One region of the Limosilactobacillus oris genome, then DNA from elsewhere that is predicted to be linked to it. Evidence: predicted binding sites of a transcription regulator. Region 1 holds the regulator's gene; each other region holds the start of a gene.

Region 1 (2,269 bases):
TGGCGTCAAGGGTTGCCAGCTGCTTTTCCAGGTCATGGATTGCCTGTTCTTCTTTATGCAGGTCGGCAAAGACGGTATCAAGCTCTGCCCAGATGTTGTTTTGACTATCTAAACCTTGATCCTGAGCTAGGTAGCCGATGGAAAGGTCCTTCGCCTTGCTGATGGTTCCTTCGTCAGGACTGGTAATTCCCGCAATCATTTTTAACAAAGTAGTTTTGCCGGCTCCGTTGCGGCCAACCAGCGCCGTGCGGCCGTGCTCCTGGATTTGCAGGTTAATATTATGGAAGAGAACGTCGGCCCCGAAGCGGCGCTCGACGTCGTTTGTTTGCAACAGAATCATTTTGAAACCTCGCTAATATCATTATGCTAACAATCATTATTTTAGCAGATTTCCCCTTCTTTTATTAAAAAAGTGGAATTATTTTGTATACCGCTTCACAAAACGACGGTTAATTGCTAGAATAGTTAGGAACTAAATTTCACAAGAGCAACGTAGCCGTTCAACTAATAAGTTACATCCCAATCACTTTACAGGACACGTTGCAAAAGAAGATGAATAGGGGGATAAAGATGACAACAAAGAAAATACCACGGGCGACGGCACGGCGGTTACCTATCTACTATCGCTACCTGACGATTTTACTGAACGCGAAGAAGGAACGGGTCTCATCGACCGAACTATCTGAAGCGGTTCAAGTTGATTCGGCGACGATTCGGCGGGACTTTTCCTACTTTGGTGAACTGGGAAAGCGGGGCTATGGATATGACGTAGCGAGCTTGTTAAAGTTCTTTAAGGGGATTTTGCACCAGGATTCACTGGTCAGCGTGGCCTTGGTCGGGGTCGGCAGCCTAGGAAGCGCCCTGCTGAACTTTAACTTCCACCAGGACACGAACCTGCGGATTAGCGCGGCCTTTGATACTAAGCCGGAATTAGCGAATAAGATCAAGAGCGGGATTCCGGTATACCCGGCAACGGATATTAAAAAGCAACTCCAGGAACAGCAAATTGACATTGTCATTTTGACGGTTCCCGGCGAACATGCTCAGGAGGTTGCGGACCAGCTGGTTGAGGCCGGTGTCCGGGGAATCCTAAACTTCTCACCAGTCCGCCTGTCCGTACCGAAGGAGGTTCAGGTACAAAATATTGACCTGACTAATGAACTGCAAACACTGATTTACTTTATTAAGAACTATTCTGATAATAAGAAATAGTGATATTTCCCGTCTGATACTCTGGGGTGTCGGCGGGATTTTTTATTACCTGAAATAGTCAAAATTAGTCAAACTTATCAGTTGCTTTTTAGGTCAAGGGTGGTGTATAGTAAGAATTGCGGTTAGCACTTAACAAGCAAGAGTGCTAAAAGCAAATTTATTAATTAACAAGATGGAGGGATTGACGTGTTAAAACCATTAGGAGATCGCGTTGTTCTACAAGCTGAAACTGAAGAAGAAAAGACCGTTGGTGGGATTGTCCTTGCTTCCAACGTAAAGGAAAAGCCGACTACTGGTAAGGTAATTGCCGTTGGTGAGGGACGGACCCTTGATAACGGTCAAAAGCTTGCTCCAGCTGTTAAAGAGGGCGACCGGGTACTGTTTGACAAGTACGCCGGCAATGAAGTTGAATACAACGGCAAAAAGTACCTTGTCGTTCACGAAAAGGACTTAGTTGCTGTAATCGACTAGCTTAATATAAAGATAGAACATAACACTTTAAAAACGAATTTCTTATTTGAGGTGACAATATAATGGCAAAAGACATTAAGTTTGCAGAAGACGCCCGCGGCGCAATGCTCGCTGGTGTAGATAAGCTGGCTGATACCGTTAAGACAACGATGGGGCCAAAGGGACGGAACGTTGTTTTAGGTCAAAAGTACAGCAACCCTACGATTACTAACGATGGGGTTACGATTGCAAAGAGCATTGACCTGGAAGACCCATTCGAAAACATGGGTGCTAAGCTGGTCGCTGAGGTTGCATCCAAGACCAACGACATCGCCGGTGACGGGACGACTACTGCCACTGTACTGGCACAGGCAATTGTTAACGCCGGCATGAAGAACGTTACTTCTGGTGCTAACCCAGTTGGCATCCGGCGGGGGATTGACAAGGCCACCAAGGCGGCTGTTGAAGCACTGAAGAGCATGTCACACGAAGTTAAGACGAAGAGCGACATTGCCCAAATTGCTTCCATTTCTGCTGCTAATCCAGAAGTTGGTAAGCTGATTGCCGACGCCATGGAAAAGGTTGGTCACGATGGTGTCATCACGAT
Region 2 (2,269 bases), 560 kb from region 1:
CTTGCCGGATACTGAGTCGGCGTTGGCTTCGTTAATCTGGTCAAAGTCGTAGAACTTTTCGGTCTTGTCAAAGTCGAACATCCCGAGCTTATAGAATTCAATCAGACGTGGAATATCAACTTGCGGGATTGAGTCACCCATGTTGACACCGACGATGGTCCGGTCCGCTGGGCAAAGGTCGTTCCAGGTGTTGACGTCAATGTGTTGGGCAGTAACGGCAATCGCTGCCAGAACCCCACCTTGCGCCAGCGCTTGGATAGCATCTTCCATGACCTTGGTAACACCGGTGGTATCAACGATGTAGTCAACTCCCTTGCTGTCAGTCAAGTCCTGGATAGCCTTGACCATGTCCTGGTCATTGGTGTTGATGGCGTCGGTCGCACCCAGCTCCTTTGCCAGTTCCAGCCGTTCTGGTACCCGGTCAATAGCGATAACCTTCGTGCAGCCGGAAATCTTACCAGCCATCATGGCAGCCAGGCCAACGGCACCAGTCCCAGTAACCGCGATGGTCGAACCTGGTTCAGGCTTTAAGGTGTTAAAGACGGTCCCGGAGCCAGTGACGTACCCACAGCCTAGAGGTCCAAGTTTCCGCAGGTCAAGGTCTTTTGGAACCTTAACGGCGTTCCGTTCCCGAACCACGGTCGTCGTGGTGAATGATGATTGGTCAAACATATCGTCGACCTGGTGACCATCCTCGGTGAAGTGGGCACTGCCGTCAGGACGAACCCCGGAGAGGTTGTTAGCAGCGTAGTTCAAACACTTGGTTGGCTTCCCCTTCAAACAGTTGATACAGTTACCACAGCCGTAGAAGGACAGGATAACGTGGTCGCCCGGCTTGAAGTCCTTAACTTCGGAGCCGACTTTTTCAACGATCCCGGAACCTTCGTGACCCAAGATAATTGGGTAGCCGATTTCGGCATCACCCTTCCGCAGGGCCTCATCGGAGTGGCAGATCCCGGTGGCTACCATGTGAACCTGGAGGTCATCTGGTTGCATCTCTGCCAATTCAACGTCGTCACGAATATCAAACTTAGCGCCTTTCTTGTCTACAACAGCAGCTTTGATTTTCATAACAAAACATCTCCTTAGAAATATCCAATCGCTTTACAATGTTTACAGTATCACAAAGTTAGCGAATGGTTAGGAAATTTCAGATTGGTGTTACAATTGGAATTTGTTACACACCTACTTAGAGTATACGGGATTCCAGCTTAATATTTGTGAAACTTTTTATTTGTCATCTGACAGTTTATTCATATCTACGTCTAACAGTGGTAATTTACCGAACAAAAAAAGCGGTAGTGGTCACTATGACGACTATCGCAATTCAGTTAAGCTAAGTTATGTTCACTAGGCCGGACATGGGCGTGCTGCAAACGCCCAATTTGCTTCTCCCGGCCGTCATTGACGATGAACTGGTCAACCGCCCCGCAGTGGGTGCAGCTGACTACGATTTGGTAACGCTGGGAGTCATCATTGTTGGTGTCCACCCAGTTGCGTTCCGCAATCACCAGTGGTGCCTGGTGACACCGGTAGCACGGAATTTCCAGCAGCCGGTCTTCACGGAAGCCATCCCCGGTTTTGCCGACCATCCCGTAGCGATCCTCACCGTAAACATTATCAAAGTTGTTGTAAAACATTGTTCTTACTTCCTAATACTCCTTGGTAGCTGGCCGCTTGCTCCGGACGACCAAGAAAATCACCAGTTCGAGGGCAAAGATAGCCAGTGCGCAAATAATAAACAGTACGTGGTACGAGCTCAGGCCGATAATGACCCCACCAAACAGTGGTCCAAAGGCCTTCCCAAGGGAAGAATAAGCGTTCAGGATTCCCTGGTACTTCCCCTTGACGGCCACCGGCGAGAGGCTATTGACAATTGCCGGCATCGTTGGAATCACCGTCGCTTCGCCAATTGTCAGGACCACCATCGCGAGAATGTACCAGGCGTATGACTTTGCCACCAGCAAGAGGACAAAGGACAGGGCAATCGTCAGCGTCCCGATGTAAACCAGCAGGTAGGGGTTGATGTGCCAGCGGTCCAGCCAGGATAACACCAGCTGCGCCACCACAATCAAAATCCCGTTAATCGTCCACAGCAGACTATACTTGGTCATCGAGATTCCCTGTTCGGTCATAAAGACGGACAGGTTGCTGGACCACTGTTCATACATCGTCCAGATTACGCAGAGACTGATAAAGAAGGTCCAGCAAATCCAGAGGTTCGCCCGGGGAACACTAACCCTCTTCGCTGCCGCCTTATCTGAAGCAG
Region 3 (2,269 bases), 140 kb from region 1:
GTTAGGAACAGCGTAATGAATTACGCCATACTTAGTAAATACTGGGTCATCAATGGTAGTTGGGTGGTCAATGGTTTCAACAGTACCACCTTGGTCAATGGCAACGTCAGCAATAACACTGCCCTTCTTCATTGACTTAACCATGTATTCCTTAACCAACTTCGGTGGACGGGCACCTGGAATAAGAATAGTTGAAATAAACAGGTCTGCATCCTTGATTTCCTTAGCAAGGTTTTCTTCATTAGATTCAACAACCCGAAGGTTCTTGCCTGCATACTGCTTTTCAAGTTCCTTAATCCGCTCTGGGTTCTTTTCAATAATTACAACTGAGCAGTTCATACCAAGTGCTAAGTCAGCAGCAGCAATAGCGGCATTACCACCACCAAAGATAACAACGTTGCCAGCTGGTACTTCAGCGGTTCCTGGTAAGAGAATCCCTTCACCACCGTGCTGAGCTTCCAGATAGTAAGCACCCATGATTACGGAACGGCGCCCTGCAATGTGACTCATCGCAGAAAGCAATTCCAGCTTACCATCCTTAACAATAGTTTCAGCACCAATAGCGGTAGTGCCAGCCTTCATCATTGCCTCTACAGTTGGCTTGGAAGATGCAAGGTGTTGGAAGCCCCAAACAACTTGCCCCTTACGGAAGTACTTGTATTCTTCGGCATCTGGTTCCTTAACCTTGATTACCAAATCAGCCTTCCAGCCGTCTTCGTGTGAAACAATCTTGGCTCCAGCCTTCTCGTATTCAGCATCGTCGAAGCCTGAACCAGCACCGGCATTTGTTTCTACGAGAACGGTGTTACCGGCTTTAACCATTTCCTCAACATTGTGAGGAGTGGCAGCAACCCGGCCTTCACCTTCCTTTTGTTCCTTAATAACAGCAATTGTCATACTCATACTCGAAAACCTCCCTTTTCTTTTGAGTACGCTTTCATTCACTATTATCTAAAAAGTAAAAGATTTTATTCACATTCATAAAAAATGTTTGATTGCTATAATCAGCCAATTTACTATGGTACCAACGTTAGTAAGCGTTTTATTTATTCTGTGTAATTTTTAACTTATTTTTCAATGAGAAACTACTAATCGTTTATTAATCACACAACTTGTGAAATTTAAAACACGATATTAAGCCTTATCTACCTTGATATCACCGCTAAATTTAATCGAATTTCACAAAGAATTTATAAGAATTCTAGTTGTTAATGTCCAATACGGTATATCATTAATCAAATCTAGAAATTGACATTGAGATAGTTTTAAAATTTCAAGGCCTAAAAAAGGTATGGCCCCAGCAAAATGCCAAAACCATACCTTAACGGTTTAATTATTCAAATTTATTTCACTTTCTTTCAAGTGCCCGCTCTGCTTATCCCTATTTATCGCTATATTTAGCTTCCGTCTTATCGTCAAGTACTTCACAATAAGCAACAGTTTTACCATTCTCTTTCTTAAAGTAAACCCCTTGAATTTCAGGAGCAAATCCTGGAAAGGCATTGATTCCCTTCAGCAAAATCATGAAATACTTTTGAGCTGTCTCGGACCATTTTTCACCAGGGACAACACAGAAAATACCAGGTGGATATGGGAGCGCTCCTTCAACTGCAGTGTGGCCTACAACATCTTTAAGTTTAATCAATTGGACATTGTTATGAAGCATTTCTGTATCAGCATCGATTGCGCTCATAGTCTGCTCTGGGAAATACTTCCGCAAGAATAAGCGCTTTTGATATTCCTTTGTGTTGTTTTCTTTATAGAAATTGTGTAACTCTTGGCAAAGTTGACGATACGATTGCCGCAGAAAAACTGGTCGCAACGGAGACCAACGGCACCTTAATCGGCCAAATTGATTACCCCTTTGTCGACGCTGCCGCCAAGCGGGTTGTCTTAGAGCGGGGCTTTGTCAATCCGGCTTACCGCGGCCAAGGGATCGCCGGTAAGCTAATGGCCGCCTTTGTCGATTACGCGGATCAAGCGGGGCTGACGGTTAAATTAATGTGCCCGTATGCCAAAATGAGTTTTCAAAAGCACCCGGAATACCGGCGGCTCCTCGCCCCTGAAGAGCAAAACTAAGTTTGAGGTGAAATGAGAATGAATCAAAATGAATTAAAGGCCTTGGTCGGCCAGGCTGCCGTCAAGTTTATCGAAGATGGTATGATTGTCGGCTTGGGGACCGGTTCGACGGTGCGCTACATGGTGGATGCTTTAGGCAAGCGGGTCCAAGAAGAGGGCCTGAACGTAATCAGGGTCACGACTTCCAACC

Evidence for each region. Region 1 encodes Rex, which represses fermentation and respiration genes when NADH is low (regulators of the CRP and FNR family bind a similar motif). Its sites were predicted from a motif close to TTGTGAANTANTTCACAA; they were not measured.
Region 2: N4599_RS06865 (NAD(P)-dependent alcohol dehydrogenase) is a predicted target of Rex. The motif match lies at 1,110-1,127, and genes of this name have one in related genera.
Region 3: N4599_RS03485 (alanine dehydrogenase) is a predicted target of Rex. The motif match lies at 1,113-1,130, and genes of this name have one in related genera.

What each region holds. Positions count from the first base shown of each region.
Region 1 is NZ_CP104398.1:794,866-797,134, reverse strand. Features, by position in the region: gene N4599_RS04160 (ABC-F family ATP-binding cassette domain-containing protein) at 1-340, opposite strand, end outside; gene N4599_RS04155 (redox-sensing transcriptional repressor Rex) at 571-1,212, shown strand; gene groES (co-chaperone GroES) at 1,399-1,683, shown strand; gene groL (chaperonin GroEL) at 1,746-2,269, shown strand, end outside.
Region 2 is NZ_CP104398.1:1,356,191-1,358,459, reverse strand. Features, by position in the region: gene N4599_RS06865 (NAD(P)-dependent alcohol dehydrogenase) at 1-1,071, opposite strand, end outside; gene N4599_RS06860 (hypothetical protein) at 1,332-1,640, opposite strand; gene N4599_RS06855 (MDR family MFS transporter) at 1,653-2,269, opposite strand, start outside.
Region 3 is NZ_CP104398.1:656,200-658,468, forward strand. Features, by position in the region: gene N4599_RS03485 (alanine dehydrogenase) at 1-897, opposite strand, end outside; gene N4599_RS03490 (Orn/Lys/Arg family decarboxylase) at 1,382-1,822, opposite strand; gene N4599_RS03495 (GNAT family N-acetyltransferase) at 1,744-2,079, shown strand; gene rpiA (ribose-5-phosphate isomerase RpiA) at 2,098-2,269, shown strand, end outside.